2 regions of the Microbacterium sp. NPDC055502 genome follow, and region 2 is predicted to be linked to the other one. Evidence: predicted binding sites of a transcription regulator. Region 2 holds the regulator's gene; the other holds the start of a gene.
What was found. Region 2 encodes HrcA, which represses chaperone genes, less so after heat shock. Its sites were predicted from a motif close to TTNGCACTCGNNNNNNNCGAGTGCNAA; they were not measured.

Region 1 (8,940 bases), on a different contig from region 2:
GCGTTGAGGGCGATCTGCTTGAGCGGAGCCTCGATCGCCACGCGGACGATGTTCGCACCGGTCGCCTCGTCACCCTCGAGGGACAGGGCGTCGAGCGCCTTGGTGCCGGACTGGATGAGCGCGACGCCACCACCGGGGACGATGCCCTCCTCGACGGCCGCCTTCGCGTTGCGCACGGCGTCCTCGATGCGGTGCTTGCGCTCCTTGAGCTCGACCTCGGTTGCAGCGCCCGCCTTGATGACGGCCACGCCACCGGCGAGCTTCGCCAGGCGCTCCTGCAGCTTCTCGCGGTCGTAGTCGCTGTCGGTGTTCTCGATCTCGCGACGGATCTGCGTGACGCGACCCTCGATCTGGTCGGCCTCGCCGGCACCCTCGACGATCGTGGTCTCGTCCTTGGTGACGATGACCTTGCGGGCACGACCCAGCAGGTCGAGCGTCGCGTTCTCGAGCTTCAGGCCCACCTCTTCGGTGATGACCTGGCCGCCGGTGAGGATCGCGATGTCCTGCAGCTGCGCCTTGCGACGGTCGCCGAAGCCGGGAGCCTTGACGGCGACCGACTTGAAGATGCCCTTGAGCTTGTTCAGCACGAGCGTCGCCAGAGCCTCGCCCTCGACGTCCTCGGCGATGATGACGAGCTCCTTGCCGTCCTGGATCACCTTGTCGACGATGGGCAGGAGGTCCTTGATGTTCGAGACCTTCTGGTTGGCGATGAGGATGTACGGGTCCTCGAACACGGCCTCCTGGCGCTCCGGGTCCGTGACGAAGTACGGGTTCAGGTAGCCCTTGTCGAAGCGCATGCCCTCGGTGAGCTCGAGCTCGGTGCCGAAGGTCTGCGACTCCTCGACGGTGACCACACCCTCCTTGCCGACCTTGTCGATCGCCTCGGCGATCAGCTCACCGATGGCCGGGTCTGCCGCCGAGATGGACGCGGTCGCGGCGATCTGCTCCTTGGAGTCGATCTCCTTCGCGCTGCTCAGCAGCTCCTCGGTGATGGCGGCGACGGCCTTCTCGATGCCGCGCTTGAGGGAGATGGGGTCGGCGCCGGCCGCGACGTTGCGCAGACCCTCGCGGACCAGGGCCTGGGCGAGCACCGTGGCGGTCGTCGTGCCGTCACCGGCGACGTCGTCGGTCTTCTTGGCGACCTCCTTGACGAGCTCCGCGCCGATCTTCTCGTACGGGTCGTCCAGCTCGATCTCCTTGGCGATGGAGACACCGTCGTTCGTGATCGTGGGGGCGCCCCACTTCTTCTCGAGCACGACGTTGCGACCACGCGGGCCGAGGGTCACCTTGACCGCGTCGGCGAGGATGTTGAGGCCACGCTCGAGGCCGCGGCGGGCCTCCTCATCGAAGGCGATGATCTTTGCCATGAGTTTTGTCGTCCCTCCTGGACGTAGACGGTGGGTTTAGCACTCAGAGTGAGAGAGTGCTAACGCCATTCTGGCACTCGACACCATCGAGTGCAAGCCGCGTCGCCCGCCTGTGGAGGGGCGTCAGGGAGCGGGAGTCTCCTCGGACTGCTCCGGCGCCGACGCTGAGCGATCGAGGCCGATCACGACGGTGAGCTGCTTGCCGCCCGTCTCGTTCAGATCGGCGTAGAAGTCGTCCTGCTTCACCGCAGCGCCGCCGATCACCCCGGCGAGACCCACGGCCGCCTGCTCGTCCGCGTCGTCGACGTAGTAGATGGTCGTCGTGGCGAAGTCGTCGCTCGCGCTGTCCGTGGCGAACACGATCCCCGCCGGCCAGCCGGCATTGATGAGAGTGTCACGCATCTGGTCGTCGAGGCCGGAATCAGGGGTCGCGTTGAGGATCATGACCGAGTAGCTCGGGTCGACCACACCCGTCTCCTCCGGTGTCGGCACCGCGCTGGGGCCCGCCTCGGGGAACAGCTCGATGCGCCCCATGACGACCAGCGAACCGAAGATCCCGGCGATGATCAGGACGAGCGCAGCCACGAAGGACCACAGCAGGACCACCCAGCCGTTCATGCCCGGAGCCTCCGCGCGGTGGGCCCCGACGCGTCCGGAGGCGCGGGGAACGTCATCGAATCGGTCACGGGAGGGCTTGGACACCCCTCGATGCTAGCGGCACGATGCTGGCAATCCGCGACGGAGGCCAGCGAGCGGAGCGAAGCGGGTCCGTCAGCCGACGAAGCCGGGCATGCGCGCCGCCCGTCGGGTGCCCCGGGTGTCGCGGAGCCGTCGCAGCCGCCGCACCAGGACCGGGTCGAACGCCAGGGCCGCCTCCGAGTCGATGAGTCGTCCGAGCAGCTGGTAGTAGCGCGCCGCGCTCATGCCGAGGGTGCTGCGGATGACCTCTTCCTTCATGCCGCCATGCCGCGGCCAGGCGGCTTCGAGGGCGAGGATCGCGCGGTCGCGTTCCGTGAGGTCTCCGAGCATGGCTCCAGGTTAGGACGCGGTGACGTCATCGCCCGCGCGCCACTCCCACCATAGCCCGAGCGGGTCGGCCGCCGCCCGCACCCTGCCGTCGAGCGCGACCACGAAGCCGGACCATGTCGTCGCGTCCACGGACGGCCGCCACACGTCGAGCAGTCCGGGTGGGTCGATCGTGATCCATCGCGCCGGCAGCCCCTGGATCTGCGCGACGAGAGCCTCGCGCGCACGGCGGGGGATGTGGACGAGCACCCCGGGCGTCGTGACGACGGGGGTGGCACCCACAGGCATCATCGCCAGGAGCTCCTCGAGCCTCTCGGCCGCGTCGCCGGCGAGCAGCAGCGGTGGATCGGCTGCGACGATGTCGAGCGCGGCCTCGATGCGGCGCTCGCGCCCGGACTCCCCCGGCCACACGAGCCCGCGCAGCCACCGCCGGTCTCCGTCGTCCGCGGCATCGAGCGGTGCGAGATCGATGCCGCCCCGCCACACGACCTCGGGCAGGCGAACACTCGGCATCGTCCCCGTCACCCGACTCTGCAGCACGACCGGGGAGGGACCGTCGTGCGGGTCGACGGCGAGCCGTTCGGAGCCCTCGGCCGTCACGTAGCGATACGAGTACCGGTCTGGGTACAGGCAGAGACCGGCCGATGCGCCGAGCTCGAGAAGCGCGATCGGCCCCTCGATCTCGGAGAGGACCGGGAGCAGCGCCGCCAGCCGCAGCGGCTCGTTCGTCTGCAGGGACCGCGCCGCGCACTCGGCCACGAGCACGTCGGCGTGCGCCAGGACGAAGGCGCGCCACGCCGCGTAGTCCTCGAGCGGGGCGCCCAGCAGCCGGGACACCGCGAACACCAGCGGTGGCTGGCGGTGCGTCTCCGGGATGCGACGCAGCACATCGCGCAGCTGCTCGTCATCGCTGACGCCGGCCGCCCACTCCCCGTACAGGGCGCTGCGCCCGGGGGCCTCGTCGCGCGCGAAGCGGGCATAGCGCTCCCGGATCGGGTCGGTCATGCGTCCATTCTGACGCGCAGCGCCGAGACACCGCCGCAGCGTGGAGAATGGAGAGGACCCGAGGAGGACGCAATGTCGTACAGCGTGGACAAGACCGAAGACGAGTGGCGCAAGGAGCTCGGCGAAGAGCAGTACGCGGTGCTGCGCCAGGCCGCGACCGAGCGCGCCTGGACCGGAGAACTGCTCGACGAGGAGCGCGCCGGCCTGTACACGTGCGGAGCGTGCGGCGCCGAGCTGTTCAAGAGCGGCACCAAGTTCGACTCCGGGTGCGGGTGGCCCAGCTTCTACGAGTCGATCCGGCCCGACGCCGTGGAGCTCCTGGAGGACGACAGCCTGGGCATGGTGCGCACCGAGGTCCGCTGCGCGACGTGCGGCTCGCACCTCGGGCACGTGTTCCCCGACGGCTTCGGCACTCCCACGGGCGACCGCTACTGCATGAACTCGATCGCGCTGAACTTCACGCCAGACGAGTCGTGAGCGCGCTCGACGCCGTCCGCGCACGACAGTCCTGGTCGAAGGTCGGAGACACCGCGCCCGGGCGGGAAGAACTGCTGGCCCTGGTGGCCGCGGCCGGACGCGTCGCCGATCACTCCTCGCTGCGACCGTGGCGGCTGATCGAGCTGCGCGGCGCCGATCGAGAGGCCCTCGGAGCAGCGATCGCCCAGGCGCAGGGCGACGACTCCCCCTCGACGAAGCCGCTGCGCGCCCCCCTGCTGATCGCGGTGGTGGCCAGCTACCAGCCGAGCGAGAAGGTGCCGCGGTGGGAGCAGGAGGCCGTCGCCTCCGGCGTCGCCCACGTGCTCAGCCTCCTGCTGGACGAAGCAGGGTGGGGTGTGATCTGGCGCACCGGACATTACACGCGGTCGCAGCCGGTCGCGGCGATGCACGGCCTCGCCGACGACGAGGAGCTGCTGGGCTGGCTGTACGTCGGCGACAAACCGCCGGGGAAGTCGCCGGGCCGACGCAAGGCCGTCGACGCGCGCAGACTGCTGACGCGTCTTCCCTCGACCCAACCGGCCGTCGCCGCCGCCGAGCCCGCCGAGCTCGCCGAGAACGAGAAGAAGGCCGAGGCGAACGCGGAGAAGAAGTCCGCCAAGAAGGCGAAGAAGAAGGCCGCCAAGAAGGCGAAGAAGAAGGCCGCGAAGGAGAACCCCGCGTAGTCACCGGCCACGACGCCGCGGCACTGCCACGACGACCGACGCCACCGCGACGACGACCATCGCGATCACCTGCCACAGCGCCGGTCCCGCCTCCGCAGGCCACAGCACGTCGATCACCACCGAGGTCACCAGCTGGCCCAGCACCGAGCCGAGCCCCATCAGCAGCACTCCCGTGTGAGCCACGATGAACGCGCCGAGCAGGATGTACGCGGCACCGAGGAACCCGCCGAGGTAGAGCCACGGCTCGGCCGGGAGGGGGTCCGGCGCTCCGCGCAGCGCGACGCTCAGGGCCGCGGCGACCGCGAGCACGACCGTCCCGGCGATGAAGCTCATGAGCGTGGCGGCGATGGGCGACTGCACGCGCTGCGCCAAACGCCCGTTGGTCGCGGCCTGCCAGGCGATGCCCACTCCCGCGAGGAACGGCAGCACCAGCATCCACAGCGGAGCGGACGCCAGGACGTCGCCCGACAGGGAGATCGCGACCGCGGCGAGCGCCAGCGCCCCACCGAGCAGGCGACCGGGGGTCACCGCGACGACGCCCGCGGGCCCGAAGCCGATCCGGTCCAGCACCAGGCCGTGGAGCGTCTGCCCCGCCACCACGCCGACCGTGAACAGCGAGACGCCGAGGACGCCCGCTGTGAGCCCCTGCGTCGAGACCGTGAGGGCCCCGCACGCGCCGCCGAGGAGCATCCAGAACGGGACGGAGCGCCCGCGGACCCCCCGCCATAGCCGTACGGCACCGCGACGGGCGAACGGCAGGAGCGCGATCACGACCGCGAGCGCCACGAGCCCGACCGAGAAGGAGAGGAAGCCCGCGACGATGCCGTTGTCGACCCGTACGCCCAGCACCCCGTTGATCCGCGCCTGGATGGCGGTCATGACGCCGATGGCGACGGCTCCGCCGAGGGCCAGGGGCGCGGGGAGTCGACGGGCGTCTGTCACCCGTCGACCCTATCCGAGCCCCGGAACCCGACGGCCCACGGTGCTCACGGCGCAGCATGGTGGCCCCGGACAGCGCCCCCGCGCAAGCGGTCACTCATCCTTCCGGGGGAGGATCCGGAGCGCGCGGAAAGGTACCGCGGGCGGACGCGCGCGGCGGGCGCCGTCCGTAGCGTGGACGACATGATCACAGCAGAAGGCCTCACCAAGAGGTTCGGAGACAAGACGGCCGTCGATGACGTGTCGTTCACCGTCCAGCCGGGCACGGTCACCGGGTTCCTCGGCCCGAACGGTGCCGGGAAGTCGACGACCATGCGCCTGATCGTCGGACTCGACCGGCCCACCTCGGGTCGCGCTGCCGTCGGCGGGCGCGAATACCGCAAGCTCCGCGCCCCGCTCACCGAGGTCGGGGTGCTCCTCGACGCGAAGGCCGTGCACACCGGGCGCACCGCCAGGAATCATCTGCGGGCGATGGCCGCGACCCACGGCATCCCCGACTCGCGGGTCGACGAGGTGATCGACCTCGCCGGCATCGGCTCCGTCGCCCGCAAGCGCGCCGGGAAGTTCTCCCTGGGCATGGGCCAGCGCCTCGGGATCGCCTCGGCTCTACTGGGTGACCCGCACACGTTGATCCTCGACGAGCCGGTCAACGGTCTCGACCCCGAGGGTGTGCGCTGGGTGCGGCAGTTCGTGCGCCACGCCGCCTCGGAGGGGCGGACCGTGCTGCTGTCGAGCCACCTGATGAGCGAGATGGCGCAGACCGCCGACCACGTGATCGTGATGGGACGCGGGCGTGTCCTCGCCGATGCTCCCCTCGCGGACCTCGTGCGTTCGTGGACCAGGAACACCGTTCGGGTGCGCACGCCGCGTCCCGCGGAGCTCGCCGCGGCCGTGGGGGCGCCGGACGTCGAGATCGTCAGCTCCGCGCCGGATCTGCTCGACATCGTCGGTCTCCCGGCCGCACGCATCGGCGACCTGGCTGCCGAACGCGGTATCCCCCTGCACGAACTCACGCCCACCACCGGCTCTCTCGAGGACGCCTACCTCGCTCTCACCGGCGACGCCGTCGAGTACCGCACGAAGGAGCTCTCATGACCACGCAGGCCCCCGTCGCCACGACACCGCGCGTCGACACCGGTCGCCGGCTCACCTTCTTCCGGGCCGTCCGCAGCGAGACCATCAAGCTCACCACGCTGCGCTCCACGTGGTGGTCCATCGCGATCGCCGCCGTCCTCACGATCGGCATCGCCATGCTGATCGCCCAGGCGGTGGACGTTCCGGGGTTCGAACCCATCCAGGCCGTGGTCATGCCGATCCAGTTCACGATGCTGTTGGCGGGCATCATCGGCGCGATCGCGGTGACCGGCGAGTACTCGACCGGCATGATCCGCTCGACGCTCACGGCCGTTCCGGTGCGCGGGGCCGTCCTGCTCGCGAAGTCGCTCGTGCTGGCGCTGTTCCTGTTCGTGTCCTCGCTCGTGATCTTCGGTGTCGCGGCCGTGGCGGTCGGGATGATCGTCGGTTCCCGCGATCAGAGCATCGACTGGTCCGACCCGTCGGCGTCGTTCCTGCCGATCCTGGTCGCATCCCTGTCGATGTCGGTGTTCGCCCTGATCGGCGTCGCGTTCGGGTTCATCCTGCGCTCGGGCGCCGGCGCGATCGCCGCGACGGTCGGCCTGCTGTTCGTGCTGCCGATCGTCGGGAACTTCTTCTCGATGGCCGGTGAGGCGTGGGCGTGGGTGGTGGATGCCGCGACCTATCTTCCGGTGGCGGCCGCGCAGAGCGCGATCCTCCCGGGTGAGGGAGCGGCGATCGAGGCCCCCGTCGCCTTTCTGACGCTCGCTTGCTGGGTGGTCGGAGCGCTGCTTGCCGCATGGGCGGTCCTGCGCACGCGCGACGCGTAGAGTCGGCCCGTGAGGAGAACGCGCAGCCGCAGCGACTCGATCCGTGAGGACGAGGAGCTGCGGCTTCCGCGTCCGCCCGGGGTGTTCCGACGCTTCTGGGCGCGGCACCCCGTGGTCGCCGACGTCCTCCTCACGGCGCTCTGCGTCCTGCTCACGCTGACACCGGCCGCGCGTCTGGACGCTCTGCCGGAGCCGTGGGCCGTCGTCCGTGCGATCGTCTGGCCCCTGGCCGTCCTCGCCGCCTGTGCCACGCTGCTGTGGCGGCGGCGGCTCCCGCTGCTCCCGGCGGTCGCGGCGTATGCACTCGACGTGTTCTTTCTGCTCGCGGGTTCTCCGGGCAGCAGCCCGCTGCTCCTGATCGCGGGCTTCTCCCTCGCCGTCCACGGGTCGTCGCGCGCGGCCTGGGCGGCCTTCGGCTGGGGTGTCGCCGCGGTGTCGGCGGTCGCCGGCGCGCTGCTGCTGACCGGTGGCGTCACCCTCCAGTCGGGCCTCAACACGGTCCTGAGCACCGTGGTCCTCGGTCTCATCGGCACTCTGATCGGCGTGAACGTCGGCAATCGCCAGCGATACATCAACGCGGTGATCGACCGATCGCGGCAACTCCTGGTCGAACGCAATCAACAGGCCCAGCTGGCGGCGGCCGCGGAGCGCGCGCGGATCGCCCGCGAGATGCACGACATCGTGTCGCACTCGCTGACGGTGATCGTCGCCCTGTCGGAGGGTGCGGCCGCGACCCCCGATCACACGCAGGCCCGCGCGGCAGCCTCGACCGCTGCCGAGACGGCCAGGAGCGCGCTGACGGAGATGCGATCGATGCTGGGCGTACTGCGCGACGACGACTCGCCGCTCCCCCTCGCGCCGGTCGAGCCCGCCCAGCCGCGGGAGGCGGTCGAAGCCGCCCAGCGCGCGGGGTACCCGGTGACGCTCACGGTGACGGGCACCGCCGACGTCCCGCCGTCCGTCGCCCACGCACTGGGCCGGATCGTGCAGGAGGGGGTGACGAACGCCATGCGCCACGCTCCTGCCGTCTCGATGATCGGTGTCTCGATCGGCTATTCCGACGACGAGGTCCGCGTCGAGGTGGTCAACGACGGCGTCTCCGGCACCGACGTCGGCGCGGGCGGCTTCGGCCTCCGCGGACTCACCGAACGCGCGGCGCATGTCCACGGCCGGCTGCACTCCGGACCGGACGGTCCCGGCCGATGGCGCCTGCACGCCCGACTGCCCCTCAGCCCGGTCGTCCCCGCGACGACACCCACCCCGGAGGACCCCTCATGACATCGCCGATCCGCGTGCTCCTCGTCGACGACCAGGAGCTGATCCGCCTCGGCTTCCGGATGGTGCTCGAGTCCGAACCCGACATCGTGGTCGTCGGGGAGGCGAAGGACGGCCGCGCGGCGATCGCCCAGAGCGCGGCCCTTGCGCCCGACCTCGTGCTCATGGACATCCGGATGCCCGAACTCGACGGCATCGCCGCCACGTCGGCCATCGTGCGCGACCACCCGGAGACCCGCGTGCTCGTGCTCACGACCTTCGACC
Region 2 (8,940 bases):
CCTGGCCGATGCGGTCGGCGAGCTTGTACTGGCGGGAGGCCGTGTACACGCCGAGCGCGATGCCGAGGATCGTGGTGATGATCGTCGCGCCGAGCACGAGCTCCGCGCTGACCCACATGCGGTACGCGACCTGCTCGTTGACGGAGCCGCCGGTCGGGCTCACCCCCCAGTCCCAGCGGAGGAGGATGCTCGTGAACCAGTTCCACCAGCGCTCGATGAGCGGCACGGTGTCGCTGAGGTTGCGCGGCACGAGGAGGTTGTTGATCTGCTCTTCACTGAGCGGAGGACGACGGCCCACGTAGTTGCTGCGCGGATCGAGGAACCCCCACGCGAGGAAGTAGGTGAGGTTCGTCGCGACCACGATCATGAGCAGCCAGCCGAGGGCGCGGCGTGCGAGGTACTTGATCAAGGGGGATTGTCTTTCTCTTCTCCAGACGCGCTCGGGATCCGCCGACGCAACGCTGAGCCGGGCGGATGAATCGGGCGCCATCCGCCGTTCTGCGCGACGCGACAGCCCTCACGGAGTCTGTGACGGAGTCGTATCGCTTACGGGATCCGGTGTCACGGATTGATCCCGGGCAACTTCGGGAGACTATCACCGATGTCCCCGAATGGGGATTCCCCTGCCCCTCACCGTAGAATCGACGGGACATGTCCCCACGCGCTCTCACCCCGCTTCAGCCTGCCGCGACGCCGGCTGCGCAGATCCGCAATTTCTGCATCATCGCCCACATCGATCACGGCAAGTCGACGCTCGCCGACCGCATGCTCCAGATCACCGGAGTGGTGTCGGACCGGGACATGCGGGCGCAGTACCTCGACCGCATGGACATCGAGCGCGAGCGCGGCATCACCATCAAGAGCCAGGCCGTGCGCATGCCCTGGGAGATCGACGGCGAGACGTTCGCGCTGAACATGATCGACACCCCCGGCCACGTGGACTTCACCTACGAGGTGTCGCGCTCCCTCGCCGCGTGCGAGGGGGCGATCCTCCTGGTCGACGCCGCACAGGGGATCGAGGCGCAGACGCTCGCCAACCTCTACCTGGCGCTCGAGAACGACCTGCACATCATCCCGGTCCTCAACAAGATCGACCTCCCGGCGGCCGACCCGGAGAAGTACGCGAAGGAGCTCGCCTCCCTCATCGGGGGCAAGCCGGAAGACGTGCTGCGCGTGTCGGGCAAGACCGGCGTCGGTGTGGAGGATCTGCTCGACCGCCTCGTGCGGGAGATCCCCGCGCCGGTCGGAGACGCCGAGGCTCCCGCCCGCGCCATGATCTTCGACTCCGTGTACGACGCGTACCGCGGCGTCGTCACCTACGTGCGCATGGTCGACGGCAGCCTCTCCCCGCGCGAGCGCATCCAGATGATGTCGACCGGCGCCAACCACGAGGCTCTCGAGGTCGGGGTGTCCAGCCCCGAGCCGACGCCCACGAAGGGCCTCGGCGTCGGCGAGGTGGGCTACCTCATCACCGGCGTGAAGGACGTGCGCCAGTCGAAGGTCGGCGACACCATCACGAACGCGCGCAAGCCCGCCGCTGAGGCGCTCCCCGGCTATACCGACCCGAAGCCGATGGTGTTCTCGGGCATCTACCCGATCGACGGCAGCGACTACGCGGAACTGCGCGAGGCCCTCGACAAGCTCAAGCTCTCCGACGCGTCGCTGCAGTACGAGCCGGAGACCTCGGTCGCGCTCGGCTTCGGCTTCCGCTGCGGCTTCCTCGGCCTGCTGCACCTGGAGATCGTGACGGAGCGGCTCGCGCGCGAGTTCGGCCTCGACCTCATCACCACGGCGCCGAGCGTGATCTACGAGGTCGTCACCAGCGACACCGGCGAGACGGTCACGGTCACGAACCCGAGCGAGTACCCCGATGGGCGCATCGGCTCGGTGTCGGAGCCGATGGTCAAGGCGGCGATCCTGCTGCCCAAGGACTACGTCGGCACCGTGATGGAGCTGTGCCAGTCGCGGCGCGGCACGCTGCTGGGCATGGAGTACTTCTCGGAGGAGCGCGTCGAGCTGCGCTACAACATGCCGCTCGGCGAGATCGTGTTCGACTTCTTCGACCAGCTCAAGTCCAAGACGCAGGGGTACGCCTCGCTCGACTACGAGCCCTCCGGTCAACAGGAAGCCGACCTGGTGAAGGTCGACATCCTCCTCCAGGGCGAGAAGGTCGACGCCTTCAGCTCGATCGTGCACCGCGACAAGGCCTACGCGTACGGCACGATGATGGCCGAGCGGCTGCGCAAGCTCATCCCTCGTCAGCAGTTCGAGGTGCCGATCCAGGCGGCGATCGGTGCGCGCATCATCGCCCGCGAGACCATCCGCGCGATCCGCAAGGACGTGCTCGCCAAGTGCTACGGCGGTGACATCACCCGCAAGCGCAAGCTCCTCGAGAAGCAGAAGGAGGGCAAGAAGCGCATGAAGATGGTCGGCCGCGTCGAGGTCCCCCAGGAGGCGTTCATCGCGGCGCTCTCCGGCGACGTCGAGGGCAAGGACAAGAAGTAACCCGGGCGATCCTGGGCGCTCCCGTGGTGCGGGGGGGGTGTTCGCCCAGGGAACCCGAAGTAGGCTGGATCTCATGCGGCGCGGGACTTTCCGAGACGACACGGTGGACTATGCGGCCGTGGGTGCGACCCACGCCCCCGACCTGATGCAGTACCCGCCGGAGCGCAGCATCCCGGCGGAGGAGTCCTGGCGGATCGGCAGCGGCGAGGAGCGGTTCCAGACGGCGGGCGAGGCCCTGCTGTCGTGGACGGCGCAGCGCGCAGCGGGACTCTCGGTGGAAGACGTGCGTCCCGCCCCGGGCCCCGCGTACGCCGGGGTCAGCTTCGACGCCGAGGGCAACCCGATCGCGCCGAGCAAGCGCGACGTCGAGCCGCGCTACGACGCGGAGGGCATGCCGTTCGTCGGCGCCGGGATGACGCTGCACCTGCGCGGTCGGGTGGGCGGCATGCGCGCCGACTCCGAGCTGCGCGTGATCTCGGTCACCGAGGAGACACGGCGCATCGGCTTCGTGCTCGGGACGATCGGGGGCTCGGTCGTCAGCGGCGAGGAGTCGTTCGACGTCGACTGGCGCGAGGACAACGACGAGGTGTGGTTCACGGTGCGCGCGTTCGACGCGCCCAACGCGCTCGTCTACCGCCTGATCCCGGCACTCATGAAGCGGCGCCGCCGCGAGCTGTTCGCGCGGTACCTGCGCGCGATCTCCCCGCTGTACGCGACCCCCGTCTGATGGCGGGACCGCTTCCCCTCGGCGATCCGGCTCCCGCCGACGGCCGCCTGCCCGACGACCTGCCGATCTCTGCCGACACCCCGTTCTCGGCGTACCTGCACGTGCCGTTCTGCCGCGTGCGCTGCGGCTACTGCGACTTCAACACCTATACGTCGAGCGAGCTGCGCGGCGCGAAGCAGGAGGACTATGCGTCGACCCTGATCGGCGAGATCGCCCTCGCTCGCGGCGTGCTGGAGGCCGCGGGGGCGCTGCGACCGATGGACACGGTGTTCTTCGGGGGCGGCACGCCGACGCTGCTGCCCCCGGGCGACCTCGCGCGCATGCTCGGCGCGGCGACCGCGGCGTTCGGGCTGGCGCCGGGTGCCGAGGTGACGGTGGAGGCGAACCCCGACACGGTGACGCCCGAGGTGGCGCGCACCCTCGCGGAGGCCGGCGTCACGCGGTTGTCGATCGGCATGCAGTCGGCGGTGCCGCACGTGCTCGCCGCTCTCGATCGCACGCATCAGCCGGAGAACGTGCGGACGGCGGTGGCCGCGGCCAAGGGTGCGGGACTGGACGTCAGCGTCGACCTCATCTACGGCGCGCCGGGGGAGTCGCTCGCCGACTGGGAGGCGTCGCTCGATGCGGCCCTCCAGCTCGAGTCGGACCACATCTCCGCGTACGCGTTGATCATCGAGGACGGCACGAAGCTGGCGCGGCAGATCCGTCGCGGCGAGGTGCCAGCCCCCGACGACGACCTGCAGGCGGACATGTACGAGCTGGCCGACGAGCGGCTGGCCGCGGCGGGCTTCGAGTGGTACGAGGTCAGCAACTGGGCGCGCACGCCGGAGCAGCGGTCGCGGCACAACCTGGCGTACTGGCGGGGGAGCGACTGGTGGGGCTTCGGTCCCGGCGCGCACAGCCACGTGGCGGGACTGCGCTGGTGGAACGTGAAGCATCCGGCCGCCTACGCGCAGCGGCTCGCGGCGTCCGCGTCTCCGGCGGCGGGACGGGAGCGCCCCGACGTGGAGGCCCAGACGCTCGAGCGCATCCTGCTGCTCAGCCGCATCCGCGAGGGCATCGCGGTGGACGACCTGCCCGCGGCGAACCGCCCCCGCGTGGCCGGGCTCATCGCGGACGGCCTGATCGACGCGGCGGCGGCGATCCGCGGGCGCGTGCAGCTCACCCTGCGCGGACGCCTCCTCGCCGACGCGGTGGTGCGCGAGCTCACCGACTGAGTGATCGGCGCGCGGGTTCGGAGAACTCCCGGTCGTACGCGGTAGGATTGGCACTCAGGGTGTCAGAGTGCCAGCGTCCGGTCGTCAGCGGGAAGGGGTGGGCCATGGTCACAGAGCGAGGACTCCAGGTTCTCCGCGCGATCGTGCAGGACTACGTCGAGACGCACGAGCCGGTGGGCAGCCGATCGATCGTCGACCGTCACTCGTTCGGGGTGTCCGCGGCGACGATCCGCAACGACATGGCGCAGCTCGAAGACGAGGAGCTCATCACCGCCCCCCACACGTCGTCCGGTCGCGTGCCCACCGACAAGGGCTACCGCGTGTTCGTCAACCACCTCGCCCAGCTCCGTCCCCTCTCCTCGGCGCAGCGCTCGGCGATCGAGTCGTTCCTCGCCGACCCCGCCGACCTCGACGACCTCATGGCGCGCACGGTGCGGGTACTGACGCAGCTCACGGGCCAGGTCGCGCTGGCGCAGTATCCGTCGTTCGCCCGCGCGCGGGTCACGCACGTGGAGCTCGTCGCGCTGGCCCCCAACCGTCTCCTGACCGTGCTGGTGACCGATGCCGGCGGCGTCTCGCAGCGGATGACCGTGCTGCCGGATGCGATCGACGAGGCCGATCTCGGTGTGCTCCGCGCCCGGCTCTCCGCGCTCATCACGGGACAGGCGATCGCGGAGGCGTCCGAGCGGCTGCAGACCCTGCTGGCCGCGGAGGAGACGCCGCGCGACCGCGTGCTGCGCACTCTCGCCGGCGTCCTCGTCGACGAGCTGGGCGGGTTCCGTCAGGAGCGACTGGTGATGGCGGGCGCGGCGACCCTCGCCCGCCGCGAGCACGACTTCCGCGGCAGCATCCACCCGCTCCTCGAGGCGATCGAGGAGCAGGTGACGCTGCTGCGGCTGATGAGCGAGATGGTGGCCGACGAGCACGGCCTGGCGGCCAGCATCGGCACCGAGAACGCGCCGTTCGGTCTCGGCGAGGCGTCGATCGTCGCGAGCGACTACGCGGCACCGACCGGAACGGCGCGCGTCGGCGTGATGGGGCCGACGCGCATGGACTATCCGAGCAACCTGGCGGCGGCGCGGGCGGTGGCCCGCTACCTGTCGCGGATGCTCGACGACGACGAGGCCGGCCGCTGACGCGGCCCCACGGAACACGCAGAAGGGCGATTGTGGCGGACCACTATGAGGTTCTCGGGGTGTCCCGGGACGCTTCCACGGATGAGATCAAGAAGGCGTACCGCCGACTGGCGCGGCAGCTCCACCCGGACGTGAATCCGGGCGAGGACGCGGCCGAGCGGTTCAAGCTCGTCACCCACGCCTACGACGTGCTCAGCGACGAGGAGTCGCGACGCCGCTACGACATGGGCGGCGGGGACGGCGCCGCGGGCAACTTCGGCGGCTTCGGCGGGTTCGGCGACATCTTCGAGACGTTCTTCGGCGCCGCGCAGGGCGGTGGCCGCGGAGCCCGACCCCGGTCGCGGCGCGAGCGCGGTCAAGACGCCCTGGTGCGCGTGACGCTCGAGCTGGGCGACGTCGTGTTCGGCGCGCACCGCGACATCGAGGTCGACACCGCGGTGCTGTGCGAGACGTGTCAGGGCTCGTGCTGCCAGGAGGGCACGTCGCCCGTCACGTGCGACATCTGCGGCGGCACCGGCCACGTGCAGCGTCAGGTGCGCAGCCTGCTCGGCAACGTCGTCACCTCGCAGCCGTGCGGCACGTGCGAGGGCTACGGCACCACCATCCCGTATCCGTGCGGCACGTGCGGCGGACAGGGGCGCGTGCGGTCGCGGCGCACCGTGTCGCTCGACATCCCCGCCGGCGTGGAGACCGGACTGCGGCTGCAGCTGCCCGGCTCCGGTGAGGTCGGTCGCGCCGGTGGCCCCAACGGCGACCTGTACGTGGAGGTCACGGTCACCCCGCACCCCGCGTTCAGCCGGGAGGGCGACGACCTCCTCGCGACGCTCGAGGTGTCGATGACCGATGCGATCCTCGGCACCGACACGTCGATCGAGGGCCTGGACGGCGAGGTCGACCTGGAGATCCGCCCCGGTGTGCAGTCCGGCGACGTGCTGACGATCAAGGGCCGCGGCATCACGCCGCTGCGCGGCACCCAGCGCGGCGACCTGCGCGTGGGCGTGCAGGTCGTGACACCCACGAAGCTCGACGCGTCGCAGCGCAAGCTCATCGAGGACTTCGCGAAGAAGGCGAAGGCTCCGACCCCGCAGCTCGCCCAGTTCCAGCAGGGGCTGTTCTCGAAGCTGCGCGACCGGTTCCGCGGACACTGATCGTGGCGCTCCACTTCCTTGTCGAGACGGCGGGAGGCGCGGCCGTCGGCGACGTGGTCACGCTGACCGGCGCCGAGGCGAAGCACGCCGCCGTGGTGCGTCGGCTGCGCGTCGGCGAGGCCGTGACGGTGGGGGACGGCCGTGGCGTGTGGCTGACCGGCGTCGCGGAGGAGGTCTCGCCGTCGCGCGTCGAGGTGCGCGTGCAGGAGCGCGCGGAGACGCCGTCGCCGTCGCCGAGGGTCGTGCTGGTGCAGGCGCTCGCGAAGGGCGACCGTGACGAGCTCGCGGTGCAGGCGGCGTGCGAGCTCGGCGTGGACGAGATCGTGCCGTGGCAGGCGGGTCGCAGCATCTCGCGCTGGGAGGGGCCCAAGGCCGCGAAGGGTCGCGAGCGCTGGGCGACGATCGTGCGCGAGGCGGCCAAGCAGGCCCATCGCGCATGGGTGCCGGAGGTCGCGCCGGTCGAGTCGACCGCGCAGCTGGCGGCGCGCGCGGCGCTGCAGCGGGTGCTGCTGCTCGACCCGACCGCGCCAGGGCGGCTGTCCGACCTGGAGCCCGACGGCCGCGACCTCGTGCTGGTGGTGGGGCCCGAGGGCGGCATCTCCGCCGAGGAGCTGGAGCGGCTCACGGCGGCGGGCGCGGAGCGCGTGCTCCTCGGCGACACGGTGCTGCGCACGTCCACGGCAGGACCGGCGGCGATCGCGGTGCTGTCGGTCGCTCTCGGCCGCTGGTGACCGCCGCCGCGTGCAGGGGCCCCGGTAAGCTGAACGCATGAGCGAACCCTCGATCTTCACGCGCATCCTGAACGGGGACATCCCCGGCGAGATCCTGCTCGATGCGGGTCGGGTGTTCGTGATCCGCGACATCAACCCGCAGGCTCCGCTGCACGCGCTCGTGATCCCGAAGACCGAGGAGTACCGCGACGTGACGGAGCTCGCGGCGGGTGACCCGGGTCTGCTGGCCGAGATGGTCGCGGCAGCGAAGCGCATCGCCGACGAGCACGCCAACGGCGAGTACCGCCTCATCTTCAACAACGGCGCGAGCGCCGCCCAGTCCGTCTTCCACGTGCACGCCCATGTGCTCGGCAATCTCGAGGAGAACAAGCTCGTTGGCTTCTGACGATCAGGAAACCGTCACCGAACGCATCTACGCGGACGGTGTCGCGATGGTGCAGCTGCTCGGTCCGCAGGACCGCCTGCTGCGGATGCTGGAACGCGAGCACCGCGATGTGCAGGTGCTCGTCCGCGGCAACGAGATCACCCTGACGGGCGAGCGCGACGCCGTCGCGAAGGCGAAGAACCTCGTCGACGAGCTGCTGGCGATGACGAAGGCCGGGCACGACCTGGCGCCCAGCGACGTGTCCAGCTCGGCGCGCATGCTCCGCACCGAGGGCGGTCCGCGCCCGAGCGAGGTGCTCGGCGAGGCGATCCTGTCGACCCGTGGCAAGGTGATCCGCCCGAAGACGCTCGGACAGAAGGAGTACGTCGACGCGATCGAGGAGAACACGATCGTGTTCGGCATCGGCCCGGCCGGTACCGGAAAGACCTACCTGGCGATGGCGAAGGCCGTGCAGGCGCTGCAGCGCAAGGAGGTCACGCGCATCATCCTCACCCGTCCGGCGGTGGAGGCGGGGGAGCGGCTGGGGTTCCTGCCCGGCACGCTCACCGACAAGATCGACCCGTACCTGCGCCCGCTGTACGACGCGCTGAACGAGATGATGGACCCGGAGATCGTGCCGCGCCTGATGGCCACGGGGACGATCGAGGTGGCGCCGCTCGCGTACATGCGCGGTCGCACGCTCAACGACTCGTTCGTGGTGCTCGACGAGGCGCAGAACACCACCCCGGAGCAGATGAAGATGTTCCTGACGCGGCTGGGCTTCGGCACCAAGATGGTCGTCACGGGCGACATCACCCAGGTCGACCTGCCGCAGGGGTCTTCGGGACTGCGGCTCGTGACGCGGGTGCTCGACGGGATCGACGACATCCACTTCACCCGGCTGACCAGCGACGACGTGGTGCGGCACTCGCTCGTGGGGCGCATCGTCGACGCGTACAGCGAGTACGACGAGAAGCGCACCACGCAGCGGTTCGAGCGCGAGCAGGCCGCGGAGTTCGCCAACAGGGCCGAGCGCCGCGGGGCGCAGCGACCAGGACCACGCGACCGGATGCCGAAACGGGGGCTCTCATGATCGAGATCAACAACGAGTC

Region 1: groL (chaperonin GroEL) is a predicted target of HrcA. The motif match lies at 1,404-1,430, and genes of this name have one in related genera.

The regions. Positions count from the first base shown of each region.
Region 1 covers NZ_JBSHKJ010000001.1:33,385-42,324, forward strand. Annotated here, with positions in the region: gene groL (chaperonin GroEL) at 1-1,367, opposite strand, end outside; gene ACWH95_RS00185 (LytR C-terminal domain-containing protein) at 1,491-2,069, opposite strand; gene ACWH95_RS00190 (DUF3263 domain-containing protein) at 2,139-2,396, opposite strand; gene ACWH95_RS00195 (DUF2332 domain-containing protein) at 2,406-3,398, opposite strand; gene msrB (peptide-methionine (R)-S-oxide reductase MsrB) at 3,471-3,875, shown strand; gene ACWH95_RS00205 (nitroreductase family protein) at 3,872-4,558, shown strand; gene ACWH95_RS00210 (DMT family transporter) at 4,559-5,470, opposite strand; gene ACWH95_RS00215 (ABC transporter ATP-binding protein) at 5,681-6,592, shown strand; gene ACWH95_RS00220 (ABC transporter permease) at 6,589-7,401, shown strand; gene ACWH95_RS00225 (sensor histidine kinase) at 7,411-8,679, shown strand; gene ACWH95_RS00230 (response regulator) at 8,676-8,940, shown strand, end outside.
Region 2 covers NZ_JBSHKJ010000002.1:813,569-822,508, reverse strand. Annotated here, with positions in the region: gene ACWH95_RS15020 (ABC transporter permease) at 1-409, opposite strand, end outside; gene lepA (translation elongation factor 4) at 652-2,505, shown strand; gene ACWH95_RS15010 (DUF1990 family protein) at 2,579-3,232, shown strand; gene hemW (radical SAM family heme chaperone HemW) at 3,232-4,449, shown strand; gene hrcA (heat-inducible transcriptional repressor HrcA) at 4,554-5,585, shown strand; gene dnaJ (molecular chaperone DnaJ) at 5,618-6,733, shown strand; gene ACWH95_RS14990 (16S rRNA (uracil(1498)-N(3))-methyltransferase) at 6,736-7,464, shown strand; gene ACWH95_RS14985 (HIT domain-containing protein) at 7,502-7,849, shown strand; gene ACWH95_RS14980 (PhoH family protein) at 7,896-8,921, shown strand; gene ybeY (rRNA maturation RNase YbeY) at 8,918-8,940, shown strand, end outside.